4 regions of the Pseudoalteromonas sp. SG41-1 genome follow, and region 3 is predicted to be linked to each of the others. Evidence: predicted binding sites of a transcription regulator. Region 3 holds the regulator's gene; each other region holds the start of a gene.
What was found. The regulator sigma-54, encoded in region 3, starts transcription at its own class of promoters, with help from an activator protein. The targets are predictions, from matches to a motif close to GTTGGCACGNNNNTNGNNT.
Positions count from the first base shown of each region.

Region 1: a site for sigma-54 is predicted at 1,903-1,921, ahead of H5203_RS11255 (EF-hand domain-containing protein). Genes of this name have one in related genera too.
Region 2: a site for sigma-54 is predicted at 2,312-2,330, ahead of H5203_RS05530 (flagellar hook-length control protein FliK). Genes of this name have one in related genera too.
Region 4: a site for sigma-54 is predicted at 1,315-1,333, ahead of H5203_RS04185 (PA2169 family four-helix-bundle protein). Genes of this name have one in related genera too.

Region 1 covers NZ_JACJFL010000016.1:62,120-66,353, forward strand. The annotation lists gene H5203_RS11245 (hypothetical protein) at 1-169, opposite strand, end outside; gene H5203_RS11250 (HAMP domain-containing sensor histidine kinase) at 171-1,640, opposite strand; gene H5203_RS11255 (EF-hand domain-containing protein) at 1,956-2,183, shown strand; gene H5203_RS11260 (hypothetical protein) at 2,206-2,433, shown strand; gene H5203_RS11265 (EF-hand domain-containing protein) at 2,544-2,780, shown strand; gene H5203_RS11270 (EF-hand domain-containing protein) at 2,793-3,029, shown strand; gene H5203_RS11275 (amidohydrolase) at 3,150-4,234, shown strand, end outside.
Region 2 covers NZ_JACJFL010000005.1:74,195-78,428, reverse strand. The annotation lists gene H5203_RS05530 (flagellar hook-length control protein FliK) at 1-2,242, opposite strand, end outside; gene fliJ (flagellar export protein FliJ) at 2,371-2,817, opposite strand; gene fliI (flagellar protein export ATPase FliI) at 2,817-4,151, opposite strand; gene fliH (flagellar assembly protein FliH) at 4,170-4,234, opposite strand, start outside.
Region 3 covers NZ_JACJFL010000063.1:13,271-17,504, reverse strand. The annotation lists gene rapZ (RNase adapter RapZ) at 1-40, opposite strand, end outside; gene ptsN (PTS IIA-like nitrogen regulatory protein PtsN) at 229-681, opposite strand; gene hpf (ribosome hibernation promoting factor) at 686-973, opposite strand; gene H5203_RS20865 (RNA polymerase factor sigma-54) at 1,002-2,498, opposite strand; gene lptB (LPS export ABC transporter ATP-binding protein) at 2,565-3,290, opposite strand; gene lptA (lipopolysaccharide transport periplasmic protein LptA) at 3,287-3,820, opposite strand; gene lptC (LPS export ABC transporter periplasmic protein LptC) at 3,810-4,234, opposite strand, start outside.
Region 4 covers NZ_JACJFL010000003.1:232,134-236,367, reverse strand. The annotation lists gene H5203_RS04195 (TonB-dependent receptor plug domain-containing protein) at 1-154, shown strand, start outside; gene H5203_RS04190 (biopolymer transporter ExbD) at 212-607, opposite strand; gene H5203_RS04185 (PA2169 family four-helix-bundle protein) at 823-1,266, opposite strand; gene H5203_RS04180 (LysR family transcriptional regulator) at 1,434-2,372, opposite strand; gene aceK (bifunctional isocitrate dehydrogenase kinase/phosphatase) at 2,388-4,106, opposite strand; gene H5203_RS04170 (DUF4124 domain-containing protein) at 4,189-4,234, opposite strand, start outside.

The sequences.
Region 1 (4,234 bases), on a different contig from region 3:
TCGGCCTAGGTTTCGGATTTGGTAAACTATCCCCTTGTGGTGTAGTCACCTTACCCGCTTGTTCAGCTTCAGGGTTGCTTTTATTTACTGGCTGCTCAGTTAACTCACACCCTGCGAGCCCTAAGGTTGTAATGCAAACCACTAAAATGGCATTTAAACGCACGCCCATGCTAATTAACTCCTTGGTTTTTATTGGTTGGAGGGATGATTGGGATTTGAATTATAAAACGACAGCCTTGTGGCTCATTATGCTCAACGTGTAAAGTACCCATCAATTGCTCAACAGACTCTTTTACAATGGTAAGCCCTAAGCCACTACCTTGAGCGGTTATATCTTTAGCATTCTTACCTTGATAAAAGGCACTGAATATATGTGATTTCTCTTGCTCTTTAATACCGGTGCCTTGATCGCTAACGCTCATAGTCAAAGTACGACCAGCTAATGACAGAGCAATATTGACCGCCTGTCCTGCTGGTGAAAACTTTAAGCCATTAGAGATCAACTGAATTAAGATCATTTCAACAAGCTCTGCAGCAATTTCCAGTGGTTGCTCGGGTAACTCACAATGCCAACATAAGCTTTGCTTACGCGCCACTAAACGATGTTCAAAATGGCTGTTTATCTTGGTTATTAATTGCGAGAATTCCAGCTCACTTAAGTCTTCTTTGCTGCTGCGAATCGCATTGTAACTAAGTAAACTATCGATCATAGCGCGCAAACGCACCATGCTCTGGGTAATTAACGCCAACACCGCTTGCTGCTCTTTGTTAATTGGCCCAACGATTTCATCGGCGAGTAAGTCAGTACCCTCAACCATTGACGCTAATGGAGTTTTCAATTCATGGGTAACATGGCGTAAAAAAGTATCTTTTTGTTGCTCTAATTGATGCAACTGCTCTTGCACCCATTGTAATTTATTTCCTAGTTCAACCAACTCAGCAGAGCCTTGTACAGCTATTTTTTGTTGCCAATGACCTTGCCCAAGCTTATCAATAACCGACGTTAATCCTTTTAAGCGACCACTTATACGCCATAAAAAACCACCACCTACTAGTAAAGTTAATGGGATAAGTGCTATTAACCAATTGATAAATGAGCTTTGCAAAGCTTTTAACTGTTGCTGATTTTTAGTTATTTGCAGCTCATTTTGATCTCTTAGCCACACCGTTTGACGCGCAATTAATTCACTCACAGGAATAAACAATTGCGCATCTTGTTGTCCTTCAGTAACGAGTTGAGTATGCGCTAATTGCAATACCTGTGCGAGTTGCTGCCATTGCTTAATATACTCCCCCGTAGAACTTATAAAAGTTAGTTCATCAATGCTTTGTAGTGATGATTGCCACTTATCAACAATCAATTCATCGAGTGATTCGCTTTTCAGCACCCAGTTTTGTCGCGTTGCGCGCTCTAAGCTATTGAGGTCTTGCTTAAGGTTATTAAATGACTTGGTAATTTGATAATTTTCACTGACGATTTGCTGAGTTACTGCTAGCTGTTTATTCAGCGCATTTAAAAATACAATCACTACCAGTGATAATGGCAGCAGCGATAACAAAGTACTAAACAAAAACTGGCCTATTAAATTGGGTCGCCAACTAAGTAATGCACTGTACTTTTTAGCGAATGAGGCCACTATCGCCACTCCTTTAGTTAAAAGTCTGATTATGGAAGGTGTTACTTATACACTAGCTGAATCAATAAGAATAATGAATAAGGCGAACTGTGTAGCGCTATATAAAGCGACTGACGCTAAATTGAAACAACTTAACCAACTGTTTTTTAAAAACTTAATGAATACCCGTTAAAAGTTGTTGCAAAAAAGACACACTGCTCGGTCATTTTTTCCCACTTATTATCATGCCAAAAAATTAAACCACTGATATTTATACAATAAAAAAATTGGCATCGTTCTTGTAATATCCGTATCAACGACTGTTTATAAGGAAATAATATGAAAATATTAACACCGCTGTGCTTATGCACCAGCCTACTGCTTAGCTTTAACAGCTTTGCCATTGATGTCGAGGCCACCTTCGCAGAACTTGATAAAGACAGTAATGGCACATTGAGTGAAGCAGAAGCATCTGAAGATGCGGTATTACACGAAAGTTTTGAGCAAATTGACAAAGATCAAAATGGTCAAATTTCATTTGCTGAGTTTAAACAATTTTTGCAATAAATTTCCCAAAGGAAACACTGCTATGAAACAACTTATCGCCGCTTTTTCACTGATGTTTTTAGTCATTAGCGCCACTGTTTTAGCATCACAATTAAATGTTAAGTTTGCGCAATTAGATACCGACTCTGACGGACAAATTTCATTACTTGAAGCCAAGCAAAACAACACGCTATTAAAGCAGTTTACTGATCTTGATGATAATAACGACGAGCAATTATCTGAGCAAGAGTTCGCAAAGTTTAAATTTTAAAAGGCTTTAAAGTATTTGCCATAATCCCGGAGGGAATGTGTAAACGGATTTAATGTTGGGATTTAAATTATGGCAAATGCTTTATTCTTTTTGTTGGTAGGATGTAAATAATGAAAAGCATATTAATAATATTAAGTGTGTCGCTAGCCACTAGTTTTAGCGCAATGGCACTGGATGTAAAACAACGTTTTGATCATTTAGATAGCAATAAAGATGGCTATTTAACGCATAATGAGCTTGAACCACAACCACAATTGTTGAGTAACTTTAAACGTTGGGACAAAAACCAAGACAATAAAATTTCCCTATCTGAATTTAAGCGTTTTTTAACTAATAATCTAGATTAACGAGTTTCCCCAATGAAATTTTGTACACAACTGGGACTAAGTTTGTTATTTGTCAGTAGCTGTTGCAGTTTTGCAACAACTGATAATATAGCAGAACAATTCAAAAACTTAGACCGCGATAACGACGGTCTTATCACGCGTTCAGAGTCAGCAAAAGATCCTGCCCTGTGGTATCGTTTTAAAAACTATGACCGCGATAAAGATGGTAGATTATCACTGTCTGAATTTACTCTATATGCAAATAAATGAATAGCTAATTCATCAGCATAGTTGAAATGCACAACGATAAATAATTTATTATATTTAATTTGCAGACTCAGTATTCTCTGTTACTGTTTAACTAACAAAAGCAGAAAAAGAATTCTAACAATGAAATGCTTACTCGCCTGTTTAATCACTTTATCTTTACCTGTGCTAGCTGATACCACGGTGATCTACAATGCTAATGGTTACACTCCAACTTACAGTGGCCAATTACAGCAATTTTCTACACTGGTTATTAAAGATGGCAAAGTAGTAAAAGTAGGAGACGATAAACTAAAAGCGAGTTTCCCTAATGCTGCAGTATTTGATGCCGAGCAACAAACCTTATTACCTGGTTTAATTGACGCCCACGGTCATGTGATTGGACTTGGTAATAATTTAGCGCAACTCGATTTACGTGGCAGTACGTCGATTGCAGAAATACAAAAAAAGCTTGCTGTATTTGCTAAAAATAACCGGGGCTGGATTATTGGCCGCGGTTGGAATCAAGAACTGTGGCCTAATAAGCAGTTTCCTACTGCTGCTGACTTAGATAAAGTTGTCAAAGATGTTCCGGTGGTGCTTTCTCGTGTCGATAGCCACGCGATTTGGGTTAATAGCAAAGCGATGGAGTTAGCCAAATTAACACCCACAGTACAGTCACCAGCAGGTGGTGAAATTATTCGCAACCAAGCAGGTCAACCTAGCGGTATTTTTGTCGATAAGGCCGAAAGTTTAATTACTGCACATATTCCTACGCCATCTGATCAAGACGTAAATAATGCCTTAAATCAAGCTGGTCAACATCTGCTCAGCTTAGGTATAACCTCAACCCACGATGCTGGGATTGATAAACAAACATGGCAAGTTTACAAGCAAAGAGCTGAACAAGGCACCTTACCGCTGCGCATTGTTGCAATGCTAAGTGCAACAGATCCGTCCCTTGAAGATATGCTCAGAGCCGGTCGCTATAAAGATCTTAACGATTTCATGTCTATTCGTAGTGTAAAAATATATGCTGATGGTGCGTTAGGAAGCCGTGGCGCCGCACTACTGGCCGATTATGCAGATAGAAAGAATCACCAAGGTTTAATGCTCGAAACTCAACAAAAATTAGAACAGCTGTACACATTGAGCTTTAACCATGGTTTTAGCGCCAATACCCATGCCATCGGTGATAAAGCAAATCATATTGTGTTAGATGCCTATCA
Region 2 (4,234 bases), on a different contig from region 3:
TTCCCTGCTGGATACTGCTTTCACCCAGTTCAATTCCCTGCTGTGCTAACATTTCTCGTAATCTCGGCATTGATTGCTCAAGAGCTTCTTTGGCTTGCTGATTTTGTACCACAAAGTTAATTTGAGCTTGTTCTGCATCGCTACGAATACGAATTTGCATACTACCCATTTCTGGCGGATCAAGACGTATTTCAGCTTCTTTATTATTGATACTTAGTAATGCACTCACTCGTTCTTGTAGTAATTTGGCTGCATCACTTTTCATGATATTCAATGCTTGTAACGCAGTTGGATCAAGATTTATTTGTCTTGTCTGTGATGTAGGGCTCGCTTGCTGGGCATGCATAACTTGCATATCTGCCAAAGCTTGTTGATAGCTTTGCTCACTCCCTTCTACAGCCGAGGCTGTCGTAACCGCAGTGGTTAATCCGGTGAGCTGGCCAAACAATTGATTTACACGTGTCAATGTGTTGTCGCGCACAGGGCTTTGCTCTGCTTTAATATTTTCAGCAAGTTGCTCACTTTTTAGAACATTATCTTGCACTGCCAGTTTCACTTCTTGCTCTTTGCTCGCGGCCTTTATAAGTGCATCTTGTGGCGCAGATACTTTATTTGTATCTGATTTAGCGGTGTTGCTATTGGTTGTTGTAGTGCTTACTAAATTATCTGTCATTGACTGAACCGTCAATTGAGCTTTTGACTCAGTCTTTTTTTCAATACTCTCTGGCTGAGCTAATTCTGCAATAGCCGTATTGATCTGAGTTAATAAAGCCCCCTTAGGCTGCTCAGTGCTCACAAAATTTTGTAATTGCTGGCTCAATGCCTGCTTTTGTACAGGACTCAACAGCGAAATATCTTTACTTAGTTGGGTTAGCTCTGCCGTGTTCATTGTCGCAACTGCCGTGGTAGGTTTTGCAACTTCTTTACTATTAAGCTCTACAAATTCAGCCAGCATTTTTTTTAAGTCAGTTACGTTAGCCGGTGATGGATCTTGCTGACGAATGACATCAACTTGATTTTGTAGCTGTTTTTGCTGCTCTGGTGTTAAGCTCGCCAACAATGGGTGTTCATTTTTTTGTACTGTAGTTGGTGAGTTAAGCAATACCTTACTGATTTGCTCTAATACAGCACTGTTACTATGCTTTGCCTGTGTAGCTGCTTTTTCAGCTACATCAGTTTGAGAGCCAATCGTAGTGGTTGATTCCACACCTTTAACTACTGGTTCTGCCTTTGAAGCAACGTCCATTGCTACTGCAGTAGCACTTGTGGTTGCTTGTTTGGCGTTAGCAGTAACGTTAGCTACAGTTGCGTGCGCATCTGCAGTTAACGCTGCACTCTGTTGAGGTTTTTCTTGCTGAGCAATCCTTGTGTCCGAATCTTTAACTAATACTTCACTTTCTTGTGGTTTAACTTGTTGAGCAAGCGTTACGTCCAAACCTTTAGCTAATACTTCACTGTTTTGTGGCTTACCTTTGCTTGTATTTTCAGCAATATTTATTTGAGCTGTTTCATTGCCAACTTCCCCACTCTTTAAGGTAGCTGCAGCTTGTTGGTTTGTTGGCTGCATTGTCATCGCTTTATTTTGCGATATCTCTTTTGCCACTTGAATATCATCAATAATAGGAGTCACAGCATCATCAGGAGGGGTGTTTCCCTTCAGTTGAAGCTGTTTATCAATCGCCTCTGCCAGCACCGTTTTTTCAGTAAGTAGCGTTGGTTTTAGTTGTTTATCGACTAGTTGTGCAATAGGATCATCAGTGGCAGGAGTGTCTGTATCAATAATAGGCGTAACATCATCAATTGGACGAGGTCCAGTGACTTTAATAAGCTTCGGATCTATTTTTTCTTCACTGTATTTACCCAACGTTGAAAGTAATGAGGCATTTGCAACAGTTGGCGTATTATTTACCCGAGTGTCCATATTGTTGGCTGCCGTGATCTGAGCAAGCATTGCATCACCAGACATAGCATCACCTGACATCGTTTTCTCATCACTGCTGTCAGTGGGCGTTTTTTGCGCTTTTTCAGCAGCAACTTCGGCTTCACTTGCAGCTGACACAGCGCCAGATGAGTTAACTTTCATGGGTGTTTCTGCAGCATTATTAGCGTTTTGTAACTCACTAAAGAAATCACTATCGGTGCTTTCTTTACCTGTTGCCGCACTGCCTTTGGCACTGTCTTTTTTATTTAACTGAACATCCTGCTCAGTTGAGATAAACACTGAAAGATCACTAATAGCCATAATTCACCTAGATTAAAAGTGGCAATTTGCCGCCGCAGTTTGCCAGAATAAATACTTCATACGTTAAACAAGCAAATAATATGCCTAAGCTAATTTTAATAAATAAATAATGCTGTTTTGGGCGATGACTATAGAGCGCGACGTCTTTGATAAAATTGATTTGCAGAAAATTCATCAAGCATTTTTTGTTCATTTTTTTGTGCGATTACATTCGCTTTAAGCTGCTGTTTTTCTATTAATTTAGCAACCGCTTTAGCCTTAATCTGCTGTTTCAGCCATAAACTTTGTCGTTGTGAAACAACTTGTTTAGCAGTACTGACGGTATTCGCTTGTTGACGAATAGCTTCTTCTATTTTGGCAATAAAAGCATGGTATTGACTAAACCCTGCACTACTTAAACCAGACTTTCCTTTTAAATGTAATTGCTGAGTATACTCCAAACGAAAGTTATTCAAGCCTTGCAATTTTTGTTGATTGCCTTGCAAGTTTTGCTGCGCTTGTAAATAATTTATCCGTAAAGTTTCTTCTTTATCATTTTCTATTTTCAGCAATAGATTGAGCTTATTTGTTGCCATTATGCTTGTCCTAATAATTGCGCAAGCCCTTGTAGGCCATCGTCATAGCTAATCACATCTTTCATGCCTTGTTGTAGAAATGCATTCACTCTTGGCATCATATTAATGGCCTGATCAAGCATTTGGTCGGTGCCTTTTTGATAAGCACCTAAAGTAATCATATCTTTATTTTGCTGGAACATTGAATACACTTGTTTTAACACTCGCGCTTGTTGCATGTGTGCTTCTGAGACAACTTGTGGCATCACCCGTGAAATCGATTTTTCTATATCAATAGCAGGATAATGACCACTGTCAGCGAGCTCTCTGGATAACACGATATGACCGTCTAAAATGGCTCGCGCCGCATCAGCAATCGGATCTTGCATATCATCCCCTTCACTCAGTACAGTAAAAAACGCTGTGATAGAGCCTTGCCCTTCGCCGCCATTACCAGCACGTTCCACCAGCGCGGGTAGCTTTGCAAATACTGAGGGCGGATAACCTTTAGTCGCCGGTGGTTCACCAACCGCAAGCGCTATTTCGCGCTGAGCCATGGCATAACGCGTTACAGAATCCAGTAGCAATAAAACATTTAAGCCTTGATCGCGAAAGTACTCCGCGATAGTTACCGCACTTTCACAACCTTTTAATCGCATTAATGGCGATGCATCGGCGGGAGCAGCAACTACGACAGAACGCTTACGCCCTTCCACACCGAGTATTTCTTCGATAAATTCTTTTACTTCGCGGCCACGCTCCCCCACTAAACCAACAACTATTACATCAGCTTCTGAGCCTCGGGTCATCATACCCAGTAATACCGACTTACCCACGCCTGAGCCTGCAAATAGCCCCATGCGCTGGCCTTGGCCAACAGTTATCACTGAATTAATAGCGCGTACACCAACATCCATCGGCTGCGTAATTGGTCGTCGAGATAATGGGTTAATTGAATTTTGTGCAAATTTTAAGTAATGCTCTGCTTTAATAGCTCCAAGCCCATCCAACGGACGCCCTAAGCCATCAACAACACGACCAAGTAAACACATACCAACAGGCAGTCCGGTATCATTTACTTGTGGGATCACTCGCGCTCCAGGTAGTACACCAGAAATATGGTCATTTGGCATCAAGTAAAGCGTCTGATCATTAAAACCAACAATTTCAGCATCAACAAAACCATGCATGGTTTCAATTTTACATTGGCTGCCAACTGGCGCGCGTAATCCTTTTGCCTCTAATGTTAACCCTACAACACGGGTTAAAATTCCCGCAACAGCAGGCGTTGGGCTATGAATATGTTTTTGATACTGTTGTAAACGTTCACTTAATGGGCGTGGTTGAGAACTCATTGCAAACCAAAAATAGCGTTAGATACCACTACTATGCAAAAAACTATCCAACGTTTCTTTGACGCGGGTTTTTATAGTCATAT
Region 3 (4,234 bases):
TACCTGAGCCAGAACGCCCACTGATGATGATTAACTCCATGTAAATTCTCCTTCATTTAATACCAATTTTATTAAAAACATGCTCATTCTTGCTTGTTAAATAACCCACTAACTTTGTTTAAAATTATTTATATAGAACAACTATATCTCATAATTTCCACCTTGTTCTAGAGCTATTTTCCTGTTGCAATAATTACTCTCTAATTCAATACAATACAATTGGTATGACTACGACTGAGCTGCAATTACATGATACAAATCTTGGTCTGTTTTTGCGCTACGTAGTTGTTTACAAAAATCTTTGTTATTGAGTTTATCAGCAATTGTGGCTAACGTCTTCAAATGAAGTTGGCTGTCACCATCTGGTACGATGAGGGCTACAAATATATCAACTGGGCGATTATCAATCGCATCAAAATCAACCGGTGATTCACTCACTAAAATTATTGCTAGCGGGTTTTCAACACCACTCATACGGCCATGAGGGATAGCAATACCACGACCAATACCGGTACTACCTAGTTTCTCTCTCGATAGTAGTGCGTTGAGGATTTCTTGTTGTGATAGCTGAGGGAGCTGTTCATGAGCCAATTGGCTTATAAATTCAATGATCCGTTTTTTGCTATTAAAAAGGACCGCAGCTTTACTGCAGTCCTGACAAATAAGTGAGCTTAATTTCATAGTGTTAGTGTCGAGCGTGCTTCTCTTTGTGTTTAATTACTTGACGATCAAGTTTATCGATTAGTCCGTCAATAGCTGCATACATGTCTTGGTGCTCAGTCGAGGCAAATAATTCAGCGCCACTGACATGTAATGTGGCCTCTGCTTTTTGGCTTAGTTTTTCTACATCAAGAATAACATGGACATTATTGATATGATCAAAATGCCTTTCAAGCTTGGCAAACTTATTGTTTACATAGTCTCTTAATGAATCAGTAATTTCTACGTGACGACCAGTTAAATTTAGTTGCATAAGCATTTTCCTCTTGTGATTTTACGCCTTAAATCAAACTTTTACGTTGATTTGACGGTGGAATAGCCAGCGACTCGCGGTATTTTGCAATAGTCCGTCTAGCTACTTTGATACCTTGCTCTGCCAATATATCTGCAATCTTACTATCACTCAATGGTTTCGCTGAGTTTTCTGCACTGATCAATTTTCTGATCAATGCTCGAATAGCTGTCGAAGAGCATTCGCCGCCGTTCTCAGTGCTTACATGACTTGAGAAAAAATACTTTAACTCAAAAATACCACGGGGGGTATGCATGTACTTTTGTGTCGTTACGCGAGATATTGTTGATTCGTGCATCTCAACCATTTCAGCAACGTCGTTTAGTACCATAGGTCGCATTGCTTCAGGGCCATGCTCAAAGAATCCCTGCTGTTGTTTTACAATGCAGTTAGTTACTTTGAGTAACGTCTCGTTACGACTTTCTAGGCTTTTAATAAACCATTTAGCTTCTTGCAAATGCGAACGTATAAATTGGCTGTCAGTGCTTGATTTTACTGAGCGTGACATTGCCGCATATTGGCTGTTCACTCTAATTTTTGGCATGCTGTCTGGATTAAGTTCAACCACCCAGCGACCTTTAATTTTTTTCACCGAAACATCAGGTATAACATACTCTGATTCTTCGCGTACTATAGTATCCGCAGGCTTTGGATTAAGGCTGTGGATCAGTGTCATTACTTCTTTCAGCTCATCTTCTTTAAGCTTAGTCTTTTTCATCAAAGTGCGATAGTCACGACTAGCTAATAAATCGATATGATCAGTTAAAATCATTTTAGTCTCGCTAATCCAAGGAGTTGCAGGATCAAATTGATTTAATTGAATACATAAACATTCTTGTAGGCTGCGCGCAGCAATACCAACAGGGTCAAATAACTGAATGCGTTTTAACACTGCTTGCACTTCGTCTAGTTCGATTTCTTCTTCGTTATTACCTTGATTTAAGCTCTCTGCGATGTCTTCGCAGCTCAAGGTTAAAATACCTGAATCGTCAACAGCTTCAACAATCGCAATGGCAATAGCTTCATCGGTTGGACTAAAAGGTGTGAGCTGTAATTGCCACATCAGATATTCGTGCAGGGTTTCAGTTGAAGCACCTTGATAAATTGACTCATCTTCAGGCATTGGGCCGGATGACGTATTTGGCGCAGCACTCATGTATTCGTCCCAGGTGACGTCCATAGCCATTTCGTCACTTAAAGTCTCTTTGCTTAATGCTTCGCTACTTTCTTGTTCATATTCGCTGGGCTTGTCGTCTGCTGATGCACTAACGGTTAAGTCATCGTTGTCTTGTTTTTGTTCGTTTTTACCAGCCGTGTCGTCTGAATATTCATGCTCTTCTAGCTCTAACAATGGATTGCTGTCGAGTGCTTCTTGAATTTCTTGCTGGAGATCCAATGTACTGAGTTGCAATAAGCGAATTGCTTGTTGCAGCTGTGGTGTCATTGTAAGTTGCTGGCCCATGCGCAGCTGGAGTGATTGCCTCATGTATCTCTAACAATCCTTTTATTGTTATCATCGTTAAGTCTAGCAGATACTTAGCCGAGCGTGGCTTTATAGCCTAAATTGCTCGCCCAGGTAAACATCGCGGACTGTTTGGTCGGCAAGTACATGCTCAGGGGTACCTGATGCAATTAACTCCCCATGAGAAACTATGTAGGCTTTTTCACAAACATCAAGGGTTTCTCGTACATTGTGGTCGGTAATAAGTACGCCAATACCACGGTTTTTAAGGTGTTCAATAATCTTCTTTATATCTAACACTGAAATAGGATCAACGCCAGCAAAAGGCTCATCAAGTAAGATAAATTTTGGATTTGCGGCTAAAGCGCGTGCAATTTCAACTCGACGACGTTCACCACCAGATAATGCCATACCTTGGCTGTCGCGAATATGTTGAATGCTAAACTCATCAAGTAAGCTGTCTAGTGCTTCTTCTCTGGCTTGTTTATTCAGCTCTTTACGAGTTTCTAAAATAGCCATCAGGTTTTGATAAACAGTTAACTTACGAAAGATGGATGATTCTTGTGGTAAGTAGCCAATCCCTAACCGTGCGCGACTGTGCATTGGGAGTAAAGTGATGTCATTATCATCAATACTTATTTTACCTTTGTCGCTAGGTACTAAACCCACAATCATATAAAAAGTGGTGGTTTTACCTGCGCCATTAGGACCCAGTAAGCCAACAATGCTGCCTGCGCTAACTTCTAAACCCACGCTTTTTACAACTTGGCGACCTTTATAGCTTTTTGCTAAAAATTCAGCTTTTAATATACTCATGGCTGCCCTTTAGGTTTGTCTTTTTTACTGTCAACAGGTACCAAAATAGTGTGTACGCGATCGTTTGAGCTTGCGCCTTTTTCAGCACTGATCAGCTGTTGGTCCATATCATAGGTAATGCTTTTGGCATTAATTTTTTGACCTGCTTGAGTGACTTGTGCATTACCAATTAACGTTAAATAGCGCTTGGCGACATCGTAACGGACTTCATCAGCACTGGCGCTCATTATTGTGCCATCAGTTTGTTTTTCTTCAAAGTAAGCAGGGTTACCAGTTGCAACAAGCAATTGTTTGTTATTGCCTAAATCTTCGCGCTTATGGACTTCAAGTCGATCCGCTTTGATACGGCGGTTACCATGAATGATTTCAACATTTTTTTCAAAAATACCGATATTATCTTTCAGTTGGGCAAGCTGCTTTTCAGCACTGATAGAGACTTGATCCGCAGGTGGTGCCGTATTTTCAGCAAAGCTTGCAAAGGCAATGAGTAAGCTTGGTATCACAAGCAAGTGAGCAAATTTATTGGTCATAATATATGGTTCGCGTATGGTTAATTAGTTCTACCACTTCGGCTTTTAAGTCGGCATGGAGGCCGCGCCCAGTGATCTTTAAATTTGGTCCGATTAATTCAACTGGTTGTTCTGAACTCATGGTTTGTAGTTCAATATCAACCTGAATATTATCTGCGTTTATATGTTCAATCATGGCATTATTGGTCAGGTTTTTAGCAACCACATTACCTTCTAAAATTAATTGATGATTTTCATATAGGGTGGCTTCATCGGCATTAATTTGCCACGTTTGCTGTTGATTATAGAGTGTAAAAATAGGTTGTTCAAAGTAAGTAAACCCTAACTGTTGGTAAAGTTCCATTTTTGCAGCTGTTACTTTGTGGCTAATTTTACCTTGTTCATCAAACGCGGTTTGTTTTAATGCCACCGCAG
Region 4 (4,234 bases), on a different contig from region 3:
AAATACCATAGGTAATTCTCGCTCAGGCACAATTGTTGATGCTTCTGGTAATACTATTATCAGTTCAACCGGTGTATTTGAGTACTCACGCCGTTCAGCACCATTTGGTTTTAACGGTGCTTACTACTATGTAGGTGCTGAATACCGATTCTAAAAATAACTTCTCCTACGTTATTTAGTTTTGAAGGGCCGTCTGGCCCTTTTTTTGCTTTTAGTGTGATGTGAGTGCGATGGGGTAGTTATCATACTCTTTGATATTATTCATTACTGTCATTAAAGTTTGATGCGTACTGTTTTCGTCTGCAGCTATTTGTACTGTGGCGATATTATACTTCGCAGCAAACATCGCAAGGTTAGTGGCAACTTGGTTTAAGTCAATTAATCGCCCCGCAAAATACACCGCATTGCTTTGGTCAATACTAAAATGAGCACTTTTAGTTTGTTTATCAATACTGGGTTTATCTACAGGACGTTGCAGCTCTATTGCCACAGGTTTTACAAATGAAGTTGTAACAATAAAAAATATTAAAAGTATAAATACAATATCAAGCATCGGCGTCATATCAACGTCAGCGTTTTGTGGGTTTACATGTTGTTTATTTCTCATAATGGAACCTTGTTATTTTTGATAAAATGCTGCGGCGCCACAGCGGGATAGTAGGTACCTATTAATAAGCCTAGACGATTAAAATCATGCTGTGGTTAAATAAATATGCTATTTTTATTAATTATTTGCATTGTTTTGTTATAAAAATCATTTAACTATAATTATGAGCATAAAAAAGCCCAGCGCGTGGCTGGGCTCTCATTTAAGCATTGTGGTTAATGCTTCTGCATACGGCTCATCTCCGTATGACAGCTTTGCATGGTCAGTAATACTTTAGCGAGGGCGGCTTCACAATCGTGCGGTTGTGGTTTTTTCATGGCAGCTTTAATTTCTTCAAGTGTTTTATCTTCCACTTCTTCAAGCTCTTTGACATAAATTTGGTCGTTGTTGGCACTAAATTTTGTGATCAGTGCGGTATATGCTCGGCGAGCTTCAACAGCAAAAGACGAACCATCTTCTCGTTCACCTTGCTGATTAATAGCGTAAGGCTGTAAGTTTTCAACGCTGACTTTACGTGCGTCTATCATACGCTGAAATAGCGCACCAATGGCTGGATCTTGTACTTTTTCCTGCGCCTTTTCATAAAAGTCGATGCCGCTGTTCATTACTTGGATAATGTCAGTGATATGATTTACTTCGTTTCCTTGCTGGGCATTCATAATATTGACCTCTTTAAGTTAAATGAATATTAAAGTTCAAGTAACTTAAAGCAATTGCCATTCCATTTTTAAATTATTTTAATATCATGATTATTAAGACTTTTAAATTGATGTTTGCTTACTTGAAAATACCAGTAAGTAAATTTTACAGGGCTTTTGTAAGAGCGTTACTTTAATTCATCTGCAACTTCGGCTACTTTTTGGCGTAACCAAATATGACTGGCATCTCTGTGAAGTAATGGGCTCCAAATCATATCTAACTCAAATGGTGGTATAGGGAAGGGAGGCTCCAGAATTTGCAAACCGGGATCATCTAAATAAATATTAGCGGCTTTTGAAGGGAGTGTCGCAATCAGGTTCTTCTCTTTCGCTAGATGTATTGCAACGTGGTAATTACGGGTGAATGTGGCAATATTTCGGTGTTTACCAAAGTGGGCGAGCGCTTCATCAACCCAGCCAAGTTTTTGTACGTCTTTAGGATCCATACCAACCCCGACACCAAAACCTGTTTTACTTACCCAAATATGCCGAGCTTTTAAATAACTATCGAGGCTAAAATTTTCAATGATCGGGTTGTCAGCTTTTACTAAACAACAAAAGCTATCTTTCCAAATACGTTTGTGATGAAACGACTGCGGTAGGTTTTCGAAACGATTTATTGCCATATCAACTTTACCGTTTTCTACATCATGAAAAGTAACATCACTTGGAGTGAGAATATCGAGTGTGGTATCCGGCGCTTCATCGTGTAATTTACTCAGTAGCTTAGGTGCTAAGGTGCTGGCAGCATAGTCACTGGCCATAATCCTAAATACCCGTTTGCTTTGGCTGGCCTCAAATTCACGGTTTGGTGCAAGCGTTTCTTCTAATGTCATTAAGATGCCACGGATCACCGGCTGCAATTCAATAGCTCGTTCAGTGGGCACCATACCATCACTGGTGCGTACTAAGATCGGATCGTTAAACAGGTTACGTAAACGTTTTAAACCATTACTCATTGCCGGCTGTGTAATGCTAAGCTGGTTTGCGGCGCGAGTAACATTACATTCGCGTAATAAGGTGTCGAGATAAACGAGTAAGTTTAAATCTATTTTACTGATATTCATTGTGTGTCCTTTCGTCTACCATTGATGGATAAAACGCTGCGCTGCTGGATAAGGGTAGATATGGCTAACGACCCCTGCTTTTATATTTCGTTGCGCTTGCTGCCAAAATGCGACGTCTAATAGTTCTGGATGTGTTTGGCTGAAAACTGCTTTGTATTGCGGGTTTGGCATTACAAAAGTGCATAACTGCTCTGGAAATACATCTTGTGGTGCCACAGAGTAACTTTGCTCATTGGTTAAGTAGTCATCATAACTTTTTGCTTTAGGCAATGCCCTAAAGTTCATGTCTGTTAAATATTGCACTTCATCATAATCATAAAAAATAATGCGTTTGTGTTTACTGACACCAAAGTTTTTAAGTAACATATCGCCTGGGAAAATATTAACGGCGATCATTTCCTTGAGTGCTTGGCCATATTCTGCAATGGCAACAGCGGCATCTTCAGTATTAGCTTTTTCTAAATATAAATTCAGTGGCGTCATGCGTCGCTCAATATACATATGTTTGATGATCAGTAAGTCGCCTTCGATGATCATTGATGAACCAATAGTTTGTTTAAGCTGTGCAAGCAATGTAGCGTTAAAACGCGCAACAGGGAATACGACGTTAGAATACTCTATGGTATCTGCCATACGACCAACCCGATCATGGCTTTTAACTAATTGGTAGCGTTTGAGAACGGTATCGCGGCCAAATGGTTTACTTTCACCAAATTTGTCTTTAATTATTTTAAATACATAATCAAATGAAGGTAGGGTAAATACCATCATCACCATGCCCGGTGTGCCAGGGGCAATCACAAAATCATCACTGGAGCGTTGTAAATGGGTTAAAAACTCGCGATAGAACTCGGTTTTACCTTGTTTATGAAAGCCAATGGCATTGTAAAGCTCTGCTAAGGTTTTGTTGGGCATTAGTTGGTTTAAAAACCGAACTAATGCGGAAGGAGCGTGGGTTTCAACCATAAAATAAGCGCGAGCAAAGCCAAAAATAACCCGCATTTGCGATGAGTTAGTCAGTAAAGCATCGAGATACAGACCTTGCTCTTGATGATGTAACACCGCAATAATAAATGGCTGCACACCACTTTGTGATACCACACGGCCGACAATATAGGCTGCTTTGTTGCGATAAAACGGCGTTTGTAATATGTCAAAGCGCATTTGCCACGCACGGTGATGGGTGTCGGGTGCTTGTTTATAAAACGCCTTTACTAAAAGTCGTATATCGCGCTCTAAATTAACAAAATCGGCTTTAAAATCAAATTGATTAATTATTTTACGGATAGTGGGCTTTAAGCCGTCTACAACAGGAAAGTAGCTGCGGTATTCTGCTTCTACAGGAAGCGCAGGGGCATCTGCTAAGGTGGCTTTTACAAAAATAAAATCATTATTAAAATAACGTCGATGAAATAAGCGGCAAAACACAGAGTTATAAAATGTTTCGGCTAATTCTGCTTGTGGATGAAACGTTAAAAAGTGCTGGTAGATTTGTTTTGTTTGCAGCCAGAGTGATTCATCCAGTTGATTGGCTAATTGCTGATTTTGTAGTTGCTGGGTGGTTTCGTTAACCCGATCATCGTAATAAGTGATCCGCAAGCGACTAATGTCGTGCATTTTTGTCCAGTTTTTATTTGCAAATGCCAGAGGTGCTTGTGCGGTGATCTGCTGAAATAATTTATAATGCTTTTTAAAGCCATTTAAAATTAGCTCGGCAATGTTTTGTGGTTGCATGAACGGGTACTCCAAAATGACCTGTAGAGTATATGCTCTACACATGTTAAGAGTATGCTAAATATTGGTAAAACCCAATAGTTTATTCATAACGTTTCAGTTTTTTTTCGAGTGCGGAGAGCTGTTTG